2 regions of the Paenibacillus sp. FSL R5-0928 genome follow, and region 2 is predicted to be linked to the other one. Evidence: riboswitches for the same ligand, from Rfam matches in the RefSeq annotation. Region 2 holds a riboswitch; the other holds the start of a gene.
The links. A riboswitch is a leader RNA that binds a small molecule or an ion and turns the genes downstream of it on or off. The one in region 2 is predicted to bind cyclic di-AMP.
Positions count from the first base shown of each region.

Region 1: linked by a shared signal. The riboswitch ahead of MKZ16_RS00545 (C40 family peptidase) and the one ahead of MKZ16_RS02660 (hypothetical protein) in region 2 are both predicted to bind cyclic di-AMP.

Region 1 covers NZ_CP150225.1:111,603-119,459, reverse strand. Annotated here, with positions in the region: gene MKZ16_RS00570 (PBP1A family penicillin-binding protein) at 1-84, shown strand, start outside; gene MKZ16_RS00565 (AbrB/MazE/SpoVT family DNA-binding domain-containing protein) at 290-763, shown strand; gene MKZ16_RS00560 (YwhD family protein) at 842-1,348, opposite strand; gene MKZ16_RS00555 (M1 family aminopeptidase) at 1,452-3,458, shown strand; gene MKZ16_RS00550 (hypothetical protein) at 3,470-4,300, shown strand; cyclic di-AMP (ydaO/yuaA leader) riboswitch at 4,518-4,656, shown strand; gene MKZ16_RS00545 (C40 family peptidase) at 4,714-5,142, shown strand; cyclic di-AMP (ydaO/yuaA leader) riboswitch at 5,505-5,647, shown strand; gene MKZ16_RS00540 (C40 family peptidase) at 5,692-6,144, shown strand; gene MKZ16_RS00535 (GNAT family N-acetyltransferase) at 6,334-6,819, shown strand; gene MKZ16_RS00530 (cytochrome c) at 6,947-7,303, shown strand; gene MKZ16_RS00525 (4a-hydroxytetrahydrobiopterin dehydratase) at 7,385-7,672, opposite strand.
Region 2 covers NZ_CP150225.1:594,729-602,585, reverse strand. Annotated here, with positions in the region: gene kdpB (potassium-transporting ATPase subunit KdpB) at 1-1,508, opposite strand, end outside; gene kdpA (potassium-transporting ATPase subunit KdpA) at 1,525-3,201, opposite strand; gene MKZ16_RS02665 (hypothetical protein) at 3,418-3,834, opposite strand; cyclic di-AMP (ydaO/yuaA leader) riboswitch at 4,087-4,276, opposite strand; cyclic di-AMP (ydaO/yuaA leader) riboswitch at 4,696-4,860, shown strand; gene MKZ16_RS02660 (hypothetical protein) at 4,929-5,483, shown strand; gene MKZ16_RS02655 (hypothetical protein) at 5,498-6,019, shown strand; gene MKZ16_RS02650 (hypothetical protein) at 6,081-6,512, shown strand; gene MKZ16_RS02645 (hypothetical protein) at 6,974-7,183, opposite strand; gene MKZ16_RS02640 (ABC transporter permease) at 7,215-7,857, opposite strand, start outside.

The DNA of each region.
Region 1 (7,857 bases), 480 kb from region 2:
GTGGATGACACACAAAGTAAGGTAGATTCTGCTGAAGAAAACCGTTCCCTGTGGAAGAACATTAAACGCTGGTGGTTGAATTAGCCTCTTCATTTATATTGAAGGGGTTTTTCTTTTTTTATAAGTTATATATTGTAGTAACAACAGGATTGCCAAACTCAAATATCACTTATCGCACAAGGGATGTAACCGTTTTATTTATTATGCTTACCCCATTCTCTTAACTCTCAATTACTGCTATAATAGTTATTAGAAACCAAAATATAATGATGTAAATGAGGGACATGGGATGAAGGATACAGGCATGATCCGGAGTTTAGACAGTCTTGGGAGAATTGTGGTTCCCGCAGAAATCCGTATGACGCGTAATATTGACATTGGTGATCCTATCGAATTTTTTGTTTTAGACGAAAAAATCATCGTCCTTAGGAAGTACACCTCGACAGAGTGTACATTTTGCAGAAGCCACGACCATGTCACCTACTATAAAGAGCAGTTTATTTGTAGCAACTGTCTAAAAGAAATTGTCGATCCTGAACGCATGTCTCAATTGCCAGAGTCACGTGAGGATTTTGTTGTTGAGGCACCTGAGCACAACACCAGCATCCGAAAGTCGAAGACAGAGGAAATGTGCCAACGTCTGGAACAAGCTATTGAAGATCATCCCTATGCCAACCAAAAAGAACTTGCAGAAATCCTCGGGATTAGCCAAGCCAGAGTGAGTCAGCTCAAACGCAAGCTTAGCAGCACAAGCAAATCATAAATTAAAAAGCTTCGACGCTCCTATTTCCGGAGGTCGAAGCTTTTTCTATATCGGATAACCCTTCTGGAGGCTCCTATACTATTCAGTCAGTGCAGCTTTAAGCTCATCTGAGGATGCATTCCACCATGCTTCATTATGAGAGATCAGAAGGGATTTGAGCGCCGACTTCTCAATGGCTCCAAGCCCTGCCACATCGATCTTGCGTTTAAGAGCTGCATCCAGCTTATTGACATGCTCGGCAAGAATTTTCCATCCGCGGCGCGCTTCTGTATCAATCCACATTTCACAGGCTGTGATTCCACCATAAAATTGAGCTTCCAATGTACGGTCTACCGCTACCCATACCACCCAAACCTGTCTTCCATTCGGTACATCTTCACGATTCATGGAAAATTTAATTCCTTTTTCCACTTTGCTCTTGGCATGCATGGCACCGATATCAATAACCGCCACATCACCATCAATAATGACAGGTGAAACGTTGTTGAGATCTATAGAGCCTGCTCCAAAGCCTTTATGTTTACTTTTAGCGTTCACAATATTTAAGGCAATCTGTTTCTTGCCCTCCGGTTGTATGTTGTCCACGAGTGCACACCCTTCCTCTTACGAATAATTTAATTTTAGCTAATAATGCGGCGATTGCAAACATATACATCCCGTAGATGCTTGTCACGGGAGGAATCACACTATGAAGTCACTGTCATTAAAGTACATCATCTTTGCGACCCTGGCCATCCTCGCGCTGCTGGGAGGAGGAATATGGGCCTTTTCAGGGGATAGCTCTACAGCTTCTGTTACTAGCTTTGCTTCAAAAGAGGCCAAGTCCTCCAGCGGCACAGCGCCTGCAGCCCTACCACAGCAGGTATTGCCTGAGAGCGCGCCCGTCCCGGCAGAGGAGGCTTTAAGCCAGCGGGTAGTCGAGTATCACATTGATGTCCAGCTTGTTCCTGACACAGAAACCTTAAAAGCTTCTGAGACAGTAACCTGGACACACCCCGGAGTAAAGCCAGTAAGTGATTTATATTTTCACATGTATCCAAATGCATTTGCCTCATCAGATACCACCTTTATGAAGGAATCCGGGGGGACGCTCAGAGGCGACAGTATGCCTGAGAATGGCTTCGGAAATATGACGCTGACCGATCTGCGCACGACAGAAGGAACTTCGCTAATGCAAAGAGTGCAATATGTCCAACCTGATGACGGCAATATCAACGATAAGACGCTCCTAAAGGTACATCTTCCTCAGCCTGTTAATGGTGGGGAAAGTGTAACACTTAAGCTTCAGTATGAAGTCCAGCTTCCCAAAATCTTTGCACGCATGGGTGCTTCAGGTAACTTCGTTATGGCTGGGCAATGGTTCCCTAAGCTTAGTGTATACGAGCCGAGGGGCACACGCGGAGTTAAAGAAGAAGGCTGGGACCTGCATCAGTATCACGGAACCTCTGAGTTTTACAGTGATTTTGGCATCTTTAATGTAACGATTGCCGTCCCTTCCAACTATACGGTGGCTGCGACCGGATTTCCTGTAAAAAATGCCAAGCTCAAACAAGATCAGAAAATATATCAGTTCTACGCCGATGATGTCCACGATTTCGCTTGGGCCGCTTCCCCTGATTTTACAGTAGCTGAGGAAGCCTTCTCTACGCCGGAGGTGCCTGGAGTACGAATTAAGGTGTATCTCGACCCACTACACAAAGATTTAAAAGAGCGTTACCTTCAGGCTGCCAAGGCTGCCCTGACCTACTTCAGCAAATGGTATGGTCCTTATCCCTACTCTACGCTGTCTATTGTCGTCCCACCTAAGGAGGGCAACGGTGCTGGAGGAATGGAATACCCTACCCTTATTACAGCCTTTGGGGCCGCGGATTCTTCTCCAGATACCTCACTTGAAAGAACCGTCATTCATGAAATCGGCCATCAATACTTCTACGGTATGATAGCCAGTAATGAATTCGAGGAGGCCTGGCTGGATGAAAGCTTCACTTCCTATGCCGAAGACAGACTTATGGAGCAAGAATACGGTATCAAGTCTAATTTGCCTTTACAGGCCAGCCTGGTAACTATACCTGAGCCGTTAAATCTGGAAACGTGGAAATATGCAGGGGCGGATTCCTATAGCCGAAATGTTTATATCCGCGGCAAGCTTGTACTTAAAGATATCGAACGCCAGGTAGGTACCAAAGCAATGAACAACATCATGTCCTCCTACGCTCGTAAGTTCCGTTTCGAGCATCCTGCTACGTCAGATTTTCAGAAAGTCGTTGAGAAGGTAACCAAAAAATCATGGCAGGCCTATTTCGATGATTACATTTATGGTGATGGAGCGCCTGACTTCTCAGTAGATACGATTACTTTTAAAAAAAATAACAGCGGCGATGCCCCAAGCTACGAATCATTAGTGAAGATTTCAAACAAAGGGAGCCATTACGTTGATGTTCCCGTGAAATTCACATTCGCCGACAGCTCTTCGGTGCAGCGGGTCTGGAACGGTGAAGGAGCAGAGACTACGTTTCAATTGTTAAGCGATAAGCCTCTTCTCTCTGCTGAGATTGACCCTGAACATTCCATCTTATTGGAGAGCAAACATCTAAACAACTTTAGGCTGGCGGAAATAGAGCCCAAGACGCTCTCTCGCTGGACATTAAGTGTAACTAAACTACTTGAAACCGTGCTCGGAACTCTTGTCTGGTGAGGTGAATGATTGTGAGAACATCGATAACCCGCGGCTGGCAAAGCATGAAGGAGCAATTTTATATTTTAATTCTGCTCTTCATCTACCGACTGCTCTGGGGCTACTTTATGTATGGTTTCATCCGATCTGCTATTATTCCAATTCTACTGCGCTATCCGGATAAAGACGCCGGAGGCAGCGGTATGGGCAGACTGTTGTATTATATCGAGGGACAGTTCAGCTTGAATACGGACCCTGCGATACGCACTTGGTTATGGATGCTTCTGGCGCTTGTTGTCTTGCGACTTCTGCTTTCCCCTTTCATAAGGGCAGGATTGCTGCATGAGCTCCACCAGGAGCGAAAGGGCGAGCGTGGACTGTTCTTTTTCCCTGGCATGAAGATCTATGGACTACCTGTCTTAGTCTTTAGCCTAATCGAATGGGTGCTGACCCTGCTGCCGCTTTACTGGCTTGCTCCAAAAATGTACGGGCTGTTCTTATCCTCTTTGTTTAACTACGCTTTGTTACTTCATTTAGTACCATACGTATTGGCATGGCTTATATATATTTTTATCGTGCGCCTGTTTCTTCTATATATGCAGTTTGGTTACACCGGCGGTACAGGAATGTTCTCCTCACTGATCATCTGCTTGCGGTCACTGATTCCTGCTATAGGTGTTTCCATTGTACTTGGGGCGGGAGGCCTGCTCTTACTGCTAGTGTGCGGACTGACGGGTCTGTTCTGTCCCGGCCTACCGGCACTTATAATACGGCAAATCTCACCACTACCTTCTACGCTCTTAAAAATGTGGGGAATCTCTGCACAATATCATCTATGGCGTAGCAAAGCATTTCCACAATAAATCAACCTTATTTGACATAATAAAAAGGTCCCAATTCCTGTATTCAGGAGCTGGGACTTTTTCTCATTACGGATAACTTAAGAGTATTTGCAAAATCGTAAAAGCTCTGTTACAATAAGTCCTGTGCTATTAGTAACAATTTTGTAATCAATTGAAACGATTCCTACATAACTAAATGTATTTATCGTAAGTGTAACTGTCGAAACGTCATTCTCTGGTGCTTAACACGCCTAATTCCTTTGCACCGGGAAGTGGGGGAACCATATTTTGGGTGAATTGATCTCGCTTTACAGGGATCATAGGGAATCTTCTACCGAACCCTTAAGCTAACCTCGCAGGCCTTGGAAGGAGTACATCTTTTGAAAAGACATAATTTAAGAAAAAAATGCGTCGCTGCGGCGCTAGGACTTGTAATGGCATTATCTATTGGTGGAGGAAGCGCCTTTGCCGACTCTAAAATGGACTCTGTAATCTCAAAGACTATTGGAGTTGCCTATAAAACCGGAGGTACAAGCACTGCCGGATTTGATTGCTCTGGATTTACAAAGTATGTATTCAAGAATGTGGGTCTTACTTTACCTCGTACATCAAAAGCTCAATATAGCGTTGGAACTGCTGTATCCAAAAGCAATCTGCGTTCTGGTGATCTAGTGTTCTTTAACACACTTGGCAATGGAGTATCCCATGTCGGCATTTATGTTGGAAACGGAAAATTCGCACAATCGTCCTCTTCGCGTGGAGTGACCATCACTTCACTCAGTCAGGCCTACTGGGCCAATCGTTATGTTGGCGCTAAAAGAGTAATGAGTACTTCAGCTTATCAAGCTGTAGCCTTCGATTGAAACCTTCCTCACAACTATAACCTCACAATTACAACTATATGAACCTGAATCTGATTATGCCCGTAATCAAATTCGGGTTTTTCTTTATTCCATAATATATTTTTACACTATTAGAGCCCAATTGAAACACGTTTATTTGATAAAAATTGCAATTATATTAAAAATTAGGTCATTATTAACGCTTACATATGCCTTTCTACCGTAAAAATTCCAATTTTTCTGCATTAATATGTTAAAAACGATTGCCAAGCGGCTTTCTGTTTGTTACAATTAGCGCAGTGAGATTTTAGTAACATTTTTGTAATCATTAAGTTGTTATTTACAAAGGTTTTGTCATGTATTGATTACAAGCTAATCCTAATCAACAGTATGAGCCGAGTTTCCTAACTATTAGGAAAACGGGGGAACCAACTTTGGGTGAATTGACCTCCATTATATAGAGGGGTCATAGGGGACCTTCAACCGAACCCTTAAGCTAACCTCGTAGGCATTTGGAAGGGGTATACACTTTTGAAGAAGAAGTTAGCAGCAGCAGTACTAAGCTTTTCCATCATCCTCACCATCGGAGCAGGAAGCGCTTTCGCAGATTCCAAAATGGATAAAGTGATTGACAAGGCCATCGGTACTAAATACGTATCCGGCGGTATATCCACTAACGGATTTGATTGCTCCGGATTTACAATGTATGTGTTTGATAAGATTGGCATTAACCTTCCACACCAATCAGGTTCCCAATATCAAATGGGCACAGCAATCTCCCGTGATGATATAAGAGCCGGAGATCTTGTATTCTTCAATACAAGTGGCAAAGGTGTCTCCCATGTCGGCATTTATGTCGGTGAAGGTAAGTTCGCACACGCTTCTACCTCACGCGGTGTTACGATTAGCTCTCTGAGTGATAGCTACTACGTGAAACGCTACGTTGGTGCCAAGCGCATTATGAGCACAGACGCTTACCAATCGGTTGCTGCTGAATCGGAAGACAATGATGATGTGCAATAAATAACGTACATAGGCTCTTTTCCAAGGTACTCTTGGAGGAGAGCTTGTTTTTTTGTCTTATTACTTATTTACCCCTCTCATAATTTGTAAAACATTCCCCCTCATATAAAGTTTCTGAGTCGAACCTCCCCCATTTTGTATATAATTAGTAATATAGCAATGTCCTCGTGAAAGGAGATCGTTGACCTTATGATAAATCCCTCGGTAACTTTTCATGTTGTTCCTATGGAGGCAATTCACGGAGAAGCTATTTGTAAGTGGAGCTATACGCCCCCATATAATATTTATGGCTGGATGCCGTGGGAGCAGATGCAGGCTCTTGGCATCGAGTTTGGTGATCCGCAGCTCCGGGAGGAACAATATATCTCCATATTAAATGAAAATGAGGTTTTGTGCGGATTCGCACAGTTGTTCCCGATGGAAGGAGTCGTCCGTTTAGGAGTTGGGATGCGCCCCGATCTATGCGGCCATGGTTTAGGCAAACTATTCGTAGATGCCATCGTCCAGACAGCCTTGAATCGTTATCCTGATCGTGAGATAGATCTGGAAGTCCTGACCTGGAACCAACGCGCCATTCGAACTTATCAAAAATGTGGATTTACGATTACAGATACGTATGAACGCCGCACACCTACAGGAGACAAACCTTTTTATTGCATGGTCTATGACAAATGATATTAAATACCAGATATTTCATAAGAATGATTGTATTCTCGTTCATTTTTTTGTCACAAACCCTATGATAACGCTTCACCATAAGCTATAATGTAGGGAGCAGCTTACATAGAAGGGACGAATTGGGATGCAGAAATGGATCATGAGCGGTTTGTTTTTTGCCGCCTGTGCCTTTGCGGTAGTACTCATGTTTACACTTCCGGGTAAAGAAGAGGTAGCAGAAGAAAATAAGCCCACGATGCCGGTAGTTCAACTGGACGCGGCAAAGGCAGAAGCAACCGTGAAAGCCAGCTGTATCACCTGTCACGGCGATCAGCTTCAAGGTGGAGTTGGACCAAGTCTTCAGAATGAAGGCGGTCAGCATGACGCTGAGGAAATCTACAGCATCGTCACCAAAGGACGTGGCCAAATGCCTTCCTTTAAGGAGAAGCTAGCTCCTGAAGAGATCGCCAACGTCGCACTCTGGCTCTCAGAGAAAAAGTAACCAGCCAAGCAACCAAAAACGCCCGTGTATGAGATAGGTGACTATCTGTGCACGGGCGTTTATTTTATGATTTTGGCTAAACTAATGATTTTTTTCAAAGGCTTCATTAAATTCATGCGCCTCTCGAAGATCTAGAGCTGTAATCCCATCTTCTTCATTAGATTTCAGGCGCAGGGTAACTGTTTTATAATCAATCGTAATATGTGGATGGTGATCGAAGGCTTCTGAAATCGTGGCTACTTCATCAACGAACGCAATGCCCTTCATATATTGGCTGAACATATATTTTCGCACCATAACATTATCTTCCAGTTTCCAGCCCTCCAGCTTGGTGATCTCCTCACGCAGTTCCTCTTCCGTAAATAACAATTCGTTTCCTCCCTTACAAAAAATTGCAGTAAAGTGCGTAGTTCCCTTTACTTGTCTTAGGCGTTAAACAAAACATCCCTTAGCTTCTGAGGTCCAAGGGATGTGCCAGGATAAAGGCGATATTTTCGATTAAATGTATTCACAAATCCCAGCGATTATAACTCGGCTTTATCAATTTTAACACG
Region 2 (7,857 bases):
TCGCGGCGGATAACCGCTATTTTATCCTCAGGTGTACTCTCTGCAATAAAATCATCTACCCCTGCTTCACGGGCAATAGTAGCTGCGGTCAGCGGATTGTCCCCTGTACACATGATAGTCTTGATTCCCATTTTTCGCAGCTCATCGAACCGCTCTTTCATGCCTGGCTTAACTGTATCCTTTAAGTAAATAAGTCCATAAATCCGGTTGTCTACCGCAACAGCAAGCGGGGTCCCCCCCATACGAGCGATAGCATCAGAATTACTGTCGAGGTTCGCGGGAATGACTCCGCCCTTCGACTGTACCCATTTCTTCACGGAATCGACTGCCCCTTTACGAACAGATCGTCCATCACACAGATCTATACCACTCATCCGGGTCTCAGCCTTAAACTCTACGAACTCTCCGCCTTCAGCAAGTTTGCTGTCATAGCTGCGTTCCAGCTTCTTAGCCAGCTCAATAACAGAACGTCCTTCCGGAGTCTCATCCTTTAGCGAACTAATAGCTGCCCAAGCCGTAAGCTCAGCTTCCGTTTCATCTCCAACTGGCACAAAATCACTCGCCATCCGGTTTCCGAAAGTAATCGTACCGGTCTTATCTAGAATCATTGTATTAATGTCGCCGGCAGCTTCAACGGCCTTCCCTGACATAGCAAGGACATTAAACTGTGTGACGCGGTCCATCCCTGCTATCCCGATAGCAGAGAGCAGTCCCCCGATTGTGGTCGGGATCAGACAGACCAGCAAGGCGATCATAACAGGAATATCTAGATCAACGCCCAGATAAGTCGCAATTGGCCGCAAGGTCACTACTACAATCAGGAAAATCAACGTCAGACTGATCAAGAGTGTATTTAGTGCAATTTCATTGGGTGTCTTCTGACGTTTCGCCCCTTCAACGAGGGAGATCATCCGATCCAAGAATGACTCACCGGGATCACTGGTAATTTTGACTTTAATCTCATCACTAACTACCCGGGTGCCGCCTGTGACTGAGCCGAAATCTCCGCCGGCTTCCTTAATAACAGGTGCAGATTCACCTGTAATTGCCGATTCATCTACGGAGGCCAGCCCTTCAATCACTTCACCATCGCCAGGGATAAGTTCTCCCTGACTGACGATCACGATATCTCCTTTCCGCAGCTCGGAGGAAGAAACGGTCTTCACAGACCCTCCAACGAGCTTATTAGCTGTGATATCCTGTTTCGTTTTCTTAAGCGAATCCGCCTGGGCCTTCCCGCGGCCTTCAGCCAGCGCTTCAGCGAAGTTGGCAAACAGCACTGTGAATAACAGAATGAACAACACCGTGATATTGAAGCCTACCGATTTCTCTGCATTAAAATATCCGGGGGCCAGTACCATAAGCAATACAATAATCGTGCCGATTTCGACTACGAACATGACCGGATTTTTGATTAACGTCACCGGGTTAAGCTTAATAAAGCTATCCTTTACAGCGCTTAGGAGTATGGGTCCCGTCAGCAGCTTTTTTCTTTTTACAGTACTCATCTTGTTCTCCCTCTTCCTACCGTAAGGTCAAATATTCTGCAATCGGGCCGAGCACAATGACCGGCAGAAACGTCAGCGCACCGATAATCACTACCGTACCAATCAGAATTCCGGTGAACAGACCATTGTCTGTGCGGAATGTGCCAATCGTCTCAGGAACCGGCTTCTTCTGGATCAGTGAACCTGCAACTGCCAGCATTGCGATTATAGAGACATAACGGCCAAGCAGCATTACGATCCCGGTTGTAACATTCCAAAAGGTGGTATTGTCCGCAAGCCCTTCAAATCCTGAACCATTGTTCGCGGCAGAAGAGACATATTCATATAACACTTGGCTAAGTCCATGGAATCCGGGATTCGTGATGGAACCGTTGCCCAAGCCCGTTAAGAACGCACCTGCTGTTGGTACAAGGATAATGAACGGATGCACAAGGATAGCAATCGCAATCAGCTTCATCTCCTTGGCTTCTATCTTTCGCCCGAGAAACTCTGGTGTTCTGCCAACCATTAGTCCACATAAGAAGACGCCCATGATGGCATACATCAGCATATTGATTAGTCCTACACCTTTTCCCCCGAAGACGTTATTGAGCATCATTAGGGCCAGAGGGGTAATGCCACCCAGCGGTGTCAGCGTATCATGCATATTGTTAACACTACCTGTCGTAGCTGCCGTTGTTACCGAAGTGAACAGAGAAGATTGCGGGATCCCAAAACGTACCTCTTTACCTTCCATGCTGCCTTGCGAAGACTCGATCCCCAGCGCATTAATAGCGGGATTCCCTTTAGTTTCCGCATAATAATTCAGCCCCAGCAGCAGAACGAACAAGGTCATCATTGCTGTGAAAATCACCCAGCCCTGACGTTTGTTCTTAGCGAACAACCCGTACATATATGGCAAAGAGGCTGGCAACATCCACATAGAGAGAATCTCCAGAACGTTCGTAAGTGGATTAGGGTTCTCAAAAGGATGCGCTGAATTGGCTCCGAAGAAGCCGCCACCATTCGTACCTAAGTGTTTAATTGACTCCAAAGAAGCGACTGGACCGATAGCGATTTGTTGCGTCTGCCCTTCGAGTGTAGTGACCTCAAGCGATGGCTTGAGCGTTTGTGGCACATGCAATCCTACCAGCACCAATGAAACTAGCAGAGCTAATGGAATGAATACACGAATATGTGCTTTTACGAAGTCCTCAAAAAAATTCCCGACTGATTTCTGTCCTGTAATCCCTCTGACAAAAGCAACCGCAACAGAAAATCCGCTCGCTGCAGACGTGAACATCATCATCGTGATGACTGCCATTTGTGAAAAATACGATAGTCCCGTCTCCCCGCTATAATGCTGCAGGTTCGTATTGGTCATAAAGCTGATCACCGTATTAAATGAAAGCGTCTGTTCCATATCGGCAATTCCATTCGGGTTCAGCGGCAATCCCCGCTGTAATCTTAGAAAAATATAACTGAAAGCAACCAGTACGATATTAGTTAAAACAAAGCTGAGTGCATACTTCTTCCAGGACATTCCGTCCCGTTTTTTCAGGCCGATCAGCTTATAAATACCTTTCTCTGTGCCTGCAAACCAGCGATCCGTACGATTCGGTTCGTTAGAAAATACATGATATAAATACGTCCCCATCGGCTTGACCAACAAGATGAGAATTACAATTACGACGACTATTTGCAAAATGCCCATGAATGCCCCTCCTTAAAATTTCTCAGGATGAATCAACGCGTAAACCAGATATATAAACAACAGTAGGGTAACAGCGATTACTAGAATCACAGCTTATCCCTCCCCGTATCCTCAACTACACCTGCGCACCAGCGCATAAAGCCATAAAATAACCCGTAAATTACAGCTAACGAAGCCACCATATACAGATCCATCATATCTTCCGCACTCCTTCCATTATCCTTGATGAGGTGATCTATCGATTAGAAAATCAGCATCACCACTATGGGAATAGATTACATAGCTCGCACCAAGTCTTTTATAGACCAATCTAGGATTTATAGAACTTGTAATCACAAAAATTGGCTGTGTCGTCCAGGTACGGCACATCTGAATATAGCGGCAGCAAAGCGGAAAGCTGCTCTCAAACAGATATACCCTGCCTACCGGGAACGATGGGCGAAACCAAGTGCTCTGATGGCGGGTATCCACTAGAATAACCCGCTCGATTCCGAGCTCCTCTAGTAAAGCTTTCTCAGCCAGATTGTTGGTTAATCCCGCCATCTTAATACCCCTGAACTTCAGAAGTTTAATGAAATGTTCTCCCGCCTTTGTAGGCGCACATACAAGCACATATTCATTCTGATCCGTCATCTCTTTTTTCTCCTCCTGCTCATTTACAACAAGGAGGCAACGAAAATCTCCGAAAGGATGTTGACCTATCGTCATTTTCGGGCACAACCTAAAGCTCGGTTGTGTCACGTCATTAGACGCTGCCTTACAAATACCGCTAATGATGAATTTAGCGACCTCTTGGGGGAGGCCTCCATAAATGCTTTGCTTCTAAGAGCACAGCAAAAAGCCACAAAGGATCTCCTCTGTGGCTCGCTAGCGGTCACATTGCACTCATCCTCTCTCCATACGCTTACGAGGTTAGCTGTCGGATTCGGGCGGTGAGAGTCGCCCTACCTGTATAGATGCGAGCTCACTCGCACCCTCTACAGGATTCACCCCATAATCAGCTTCCGACTCTCACATCGGCTGCCGATTGTTGGTTCCCCCGCTTTCCTTATCGGAAATTAAGCGGATCAAATATTCGATTGTCGTTGAAACAGGAGTAATCATACTCTTATGCACGAAGACTTGTAAAACCTGAATGATGCCAAAATAATGCAAATTAAAAACTATTTTCCCATTAGATAGCGCTTACTTGATATCTAATCTCTCTATATCTCTTGTTTACTCGAGTTTCGAGCGTTTAATCGCTATCTATAACCCATGTGATTTTATTCACCTTTTTAGGGTGAAAATACTGCAAATTCCCTTTATAGGTTGAAACGCAAGAAGCTGAGGTTGAGCGAGAAAGAGGCGCGATAACACGCCATAAATACCTATTTACCTCGTTTTTCAGTCGTAGTCGGCAGGATATGGTTAAAATCGCTCTAAAAGAACATTTTCCGTTTTTTACAGAAAATCTTGAAAAGAGTATGATTCGGGTTGAATCTAATTCATGAAAAACAATCAACGCTGAGTTCCTGCATTCGCAGGGAACGGGGGAACCATCAGGCCACCTGGCCTACTTGGGGTGAATCCAAAGGAGACTGCGTAAGTCTCAATAGGTAGGGCGACTCTCACCGTCCGAATCCGACAGCTAACCTCGTAAGCGTAAAGAGAGAGACCCTTGATCCGCCACGCTTTGGCCCAGGTATATCTGCCTGTAATCCAAAACCGCAGCAGAGGTCCTCCTCTTGCTGCGGTTTTTGCGTTACCTGAGCCTATTAGGTGATAGCACGCTGGATGGGGTGAATGTTTTGAAGCACTATTATTTAGGGATACATCAAGGGCTGCTTGAGCCGATAAGTCTAAATTACGTTTGTTTCGGGGCCTTGTGGTTCGAAGAAAATAATCACAGGTACATTGTAGGTTATGCATTTGGCCAGAACCAGATCCAAGCCCTTCGCCAATTCAGTACACCTTCTTCTTGTAAAGACTGTTTAGACTCTAAGATTGTATATGAAATATATAAAAAAATTCGAGAACAACAACAGCAGCAGGATTGGTCATCGCATCAAAAACTCCCGTGGTTTACAGCCTTCAAGGAGCCTTGGAAAGATGTAAGCGCCGGTTGGTATGTCTTGAGATCCCGCAGCACCTTTCCCTTACATCTATCTGTTATACGGAAAGAGAAGTTCCGACTATGGCTAGAGCATACCGCAGTCTGTGAGAATAAAATGGAAATGCTCGCTTGTGTAGAAAAGGCTAGTGTCACTCATCATGTAGACTTAAAGCTTTTGGAAATCTAAGGAGGAACCCTACTATGGACCAGCGCAGACTATCCCGCATTGAAGTATTTGTATTGGATGAACCCGAGCCTATTCACTATGGAATGGAAGGGGCTGAAGGCTGCCGTTATGGTATTCTGAAGCTCACCTGTAAGGGAGGTTGCAGTTGGGGGGCTTGTCTAATCTCTGCCAACACCAAAAATTTCGATCTCATTAAATGGAGTTCTTTTTTACGGGCTATCTGTCATTGCCGTCTTGAGGAAGCGCTGGATAAGGTCCGCCGCGAAGGTTCAGATTGGGAGCAGGTTAAGCTTGAGCTAGTTCAGGGTGCTTTGCAGGATTTAAAGGCCAAGCTCCAGGGTAAATCCTTGGCTGGGCATATTCAGCAAGGGCGTCTGTACAGTGTTGCAGCTGGGGGGAGCAATTCCAGAAGTGAACGGCTCTACTACAAACCTTCCAAAGCTTTATCCACTGCCTCCCAGCAGAAACACAGTTGCCCGGAACCAGACACCGCCGATCTTATCAATAAATCCATCTCTTACTTTTCTATATTATAGATTCAAGCAAATCTCTCATTCTGAAAGGATCGTGTTCACCATGCCTGACCCCTTACCTCCCGTGTCCACCTACAGTGCTAAATTTGCAGAGTGTGTTCAAAAGTATACTAATGAAGTCTACGTACTCAGTTCCATGTTATTAGAACAATCTAATGAGGCAGACAAGGTTACTATCCGCACCTTCACAGAGCTTCATAAAATATATCGTCAGGATAACTTCGACCCTCAGTTATTCTCTATCCACGCTTACCGCACTTGTATTCGCCAGTGTGCTGATTCTTTTGCCCGGCGCTCTCTTCTATCGGCTAAGGGATTACCTTGGGAGGAACAGCTTGTGAAGGTATTGTGGTACGGCTTAAAGCTGCCTCTTTCTCAAATAAGCATTATTCTGCAAAAAAGTGTTCCTGCACTGAAAGCACAGCTTAGAGCTGTACGGGAGCAGATGACCGACCAAGCGGATATACGAACGAGCGCAAATCTTTCTATAATTTAGTCACTGACTAGAATTCAGACGATCTTTAAGCGCATGAAGCATCTAACGGACTCAGGAGCCTTTAATTGAAGCTTTTCCTCAAATTTGGCCGGCGTTCGGACTCCAGTAGAAATCCCGAGCGATGAGCGTCTCGGATCGTCTTAAAGCAGGCCCTAATCATCTTCCACCAAGGCAAGGCTTACGGACCCAGATATCGTTATTTGCACGTTTATCGCCTTTTGAGCATAGTATCGGACTCCAGTGCAACTATTTGGTTAAAAGAGCTACTAATTCACTGTTTTTCATGCCAATAGCGACTATTGTGTCCGATATCTTGCCAAATCTCGATGATTGTTGCATTTAAGTGTTGCTGGGTCCGTTAGCTATATCAGCTCGTATACAAAGAGATTGCCAACGCAAAAACGGGGATATCCCAGCAACCATAAATGGCTGTTAGGATCCCCCCGAAAATTCAGTACCTACTATTGTGCCTTACTCTTACGCGCCTTACTCTTACGCGCCTTACTGTACATCCACAATCCTGCCAACATCCCCACTATAGCAACACCGGTCAATACGCCTTGAACGAAATTCATAAAAGTGGAGCCATCCGGAAGCATTCTACTAACCGAAGCCAGTGATACCGAACTCATTAAAAGCATAATGGTATATTGTTCGCTTGTAGACATCATTAGCACTCCTTAAAAGTTATATGAGGCCTTCTTAGATCTTGTATGCTTTCATTGCTTTTCTGATTTCTTTAATACTTGGGCGTTTGCCGTACATCAGTACGCCGGTACGATAGATCTTGGCTGCCAGCCATCCGAAGATGAAGGTAGTCACAAGCAGGATCAGCAGCGATACAATGACTTGCCAGATCGCCACCTCACCGACACCAATTCGGAGCAGCATCGTCAATGGTGAAGTGAAAGGTACATAACTCGCTATCTTAACCACTAGAGTATCCGCATTGGAGATACTGAACAGTGGAACATAGAACGCCACGAAGCCTAACATCATGATTGGCATTACCGCCTGGCCGAGATCCTCCGTACGGCTGACAATCGAACCTACAGCCGCATACATCAAGGCATAGAGGAAGTAACCTAATACATACAAGACAAATCCATAGAGCAGCAAGTTAATATTGAGCTGGCCTAAATCGAGATCAAAGTCAGCCAATACGGTTGCGTTATGCGGGAGCGTCAAATTGACGACGATCGCTGCGACAAAGATCCCAATTTGCAATATTCCTACTAGGAAAACACCGATAACTTTACCGAACATTTGCGCTAAAGGTGAGGCACTTGTAATGAGAATCTCCATAATCCGCGAGCTTTTCTCAGAGGTTATCTCAGCGGCAATC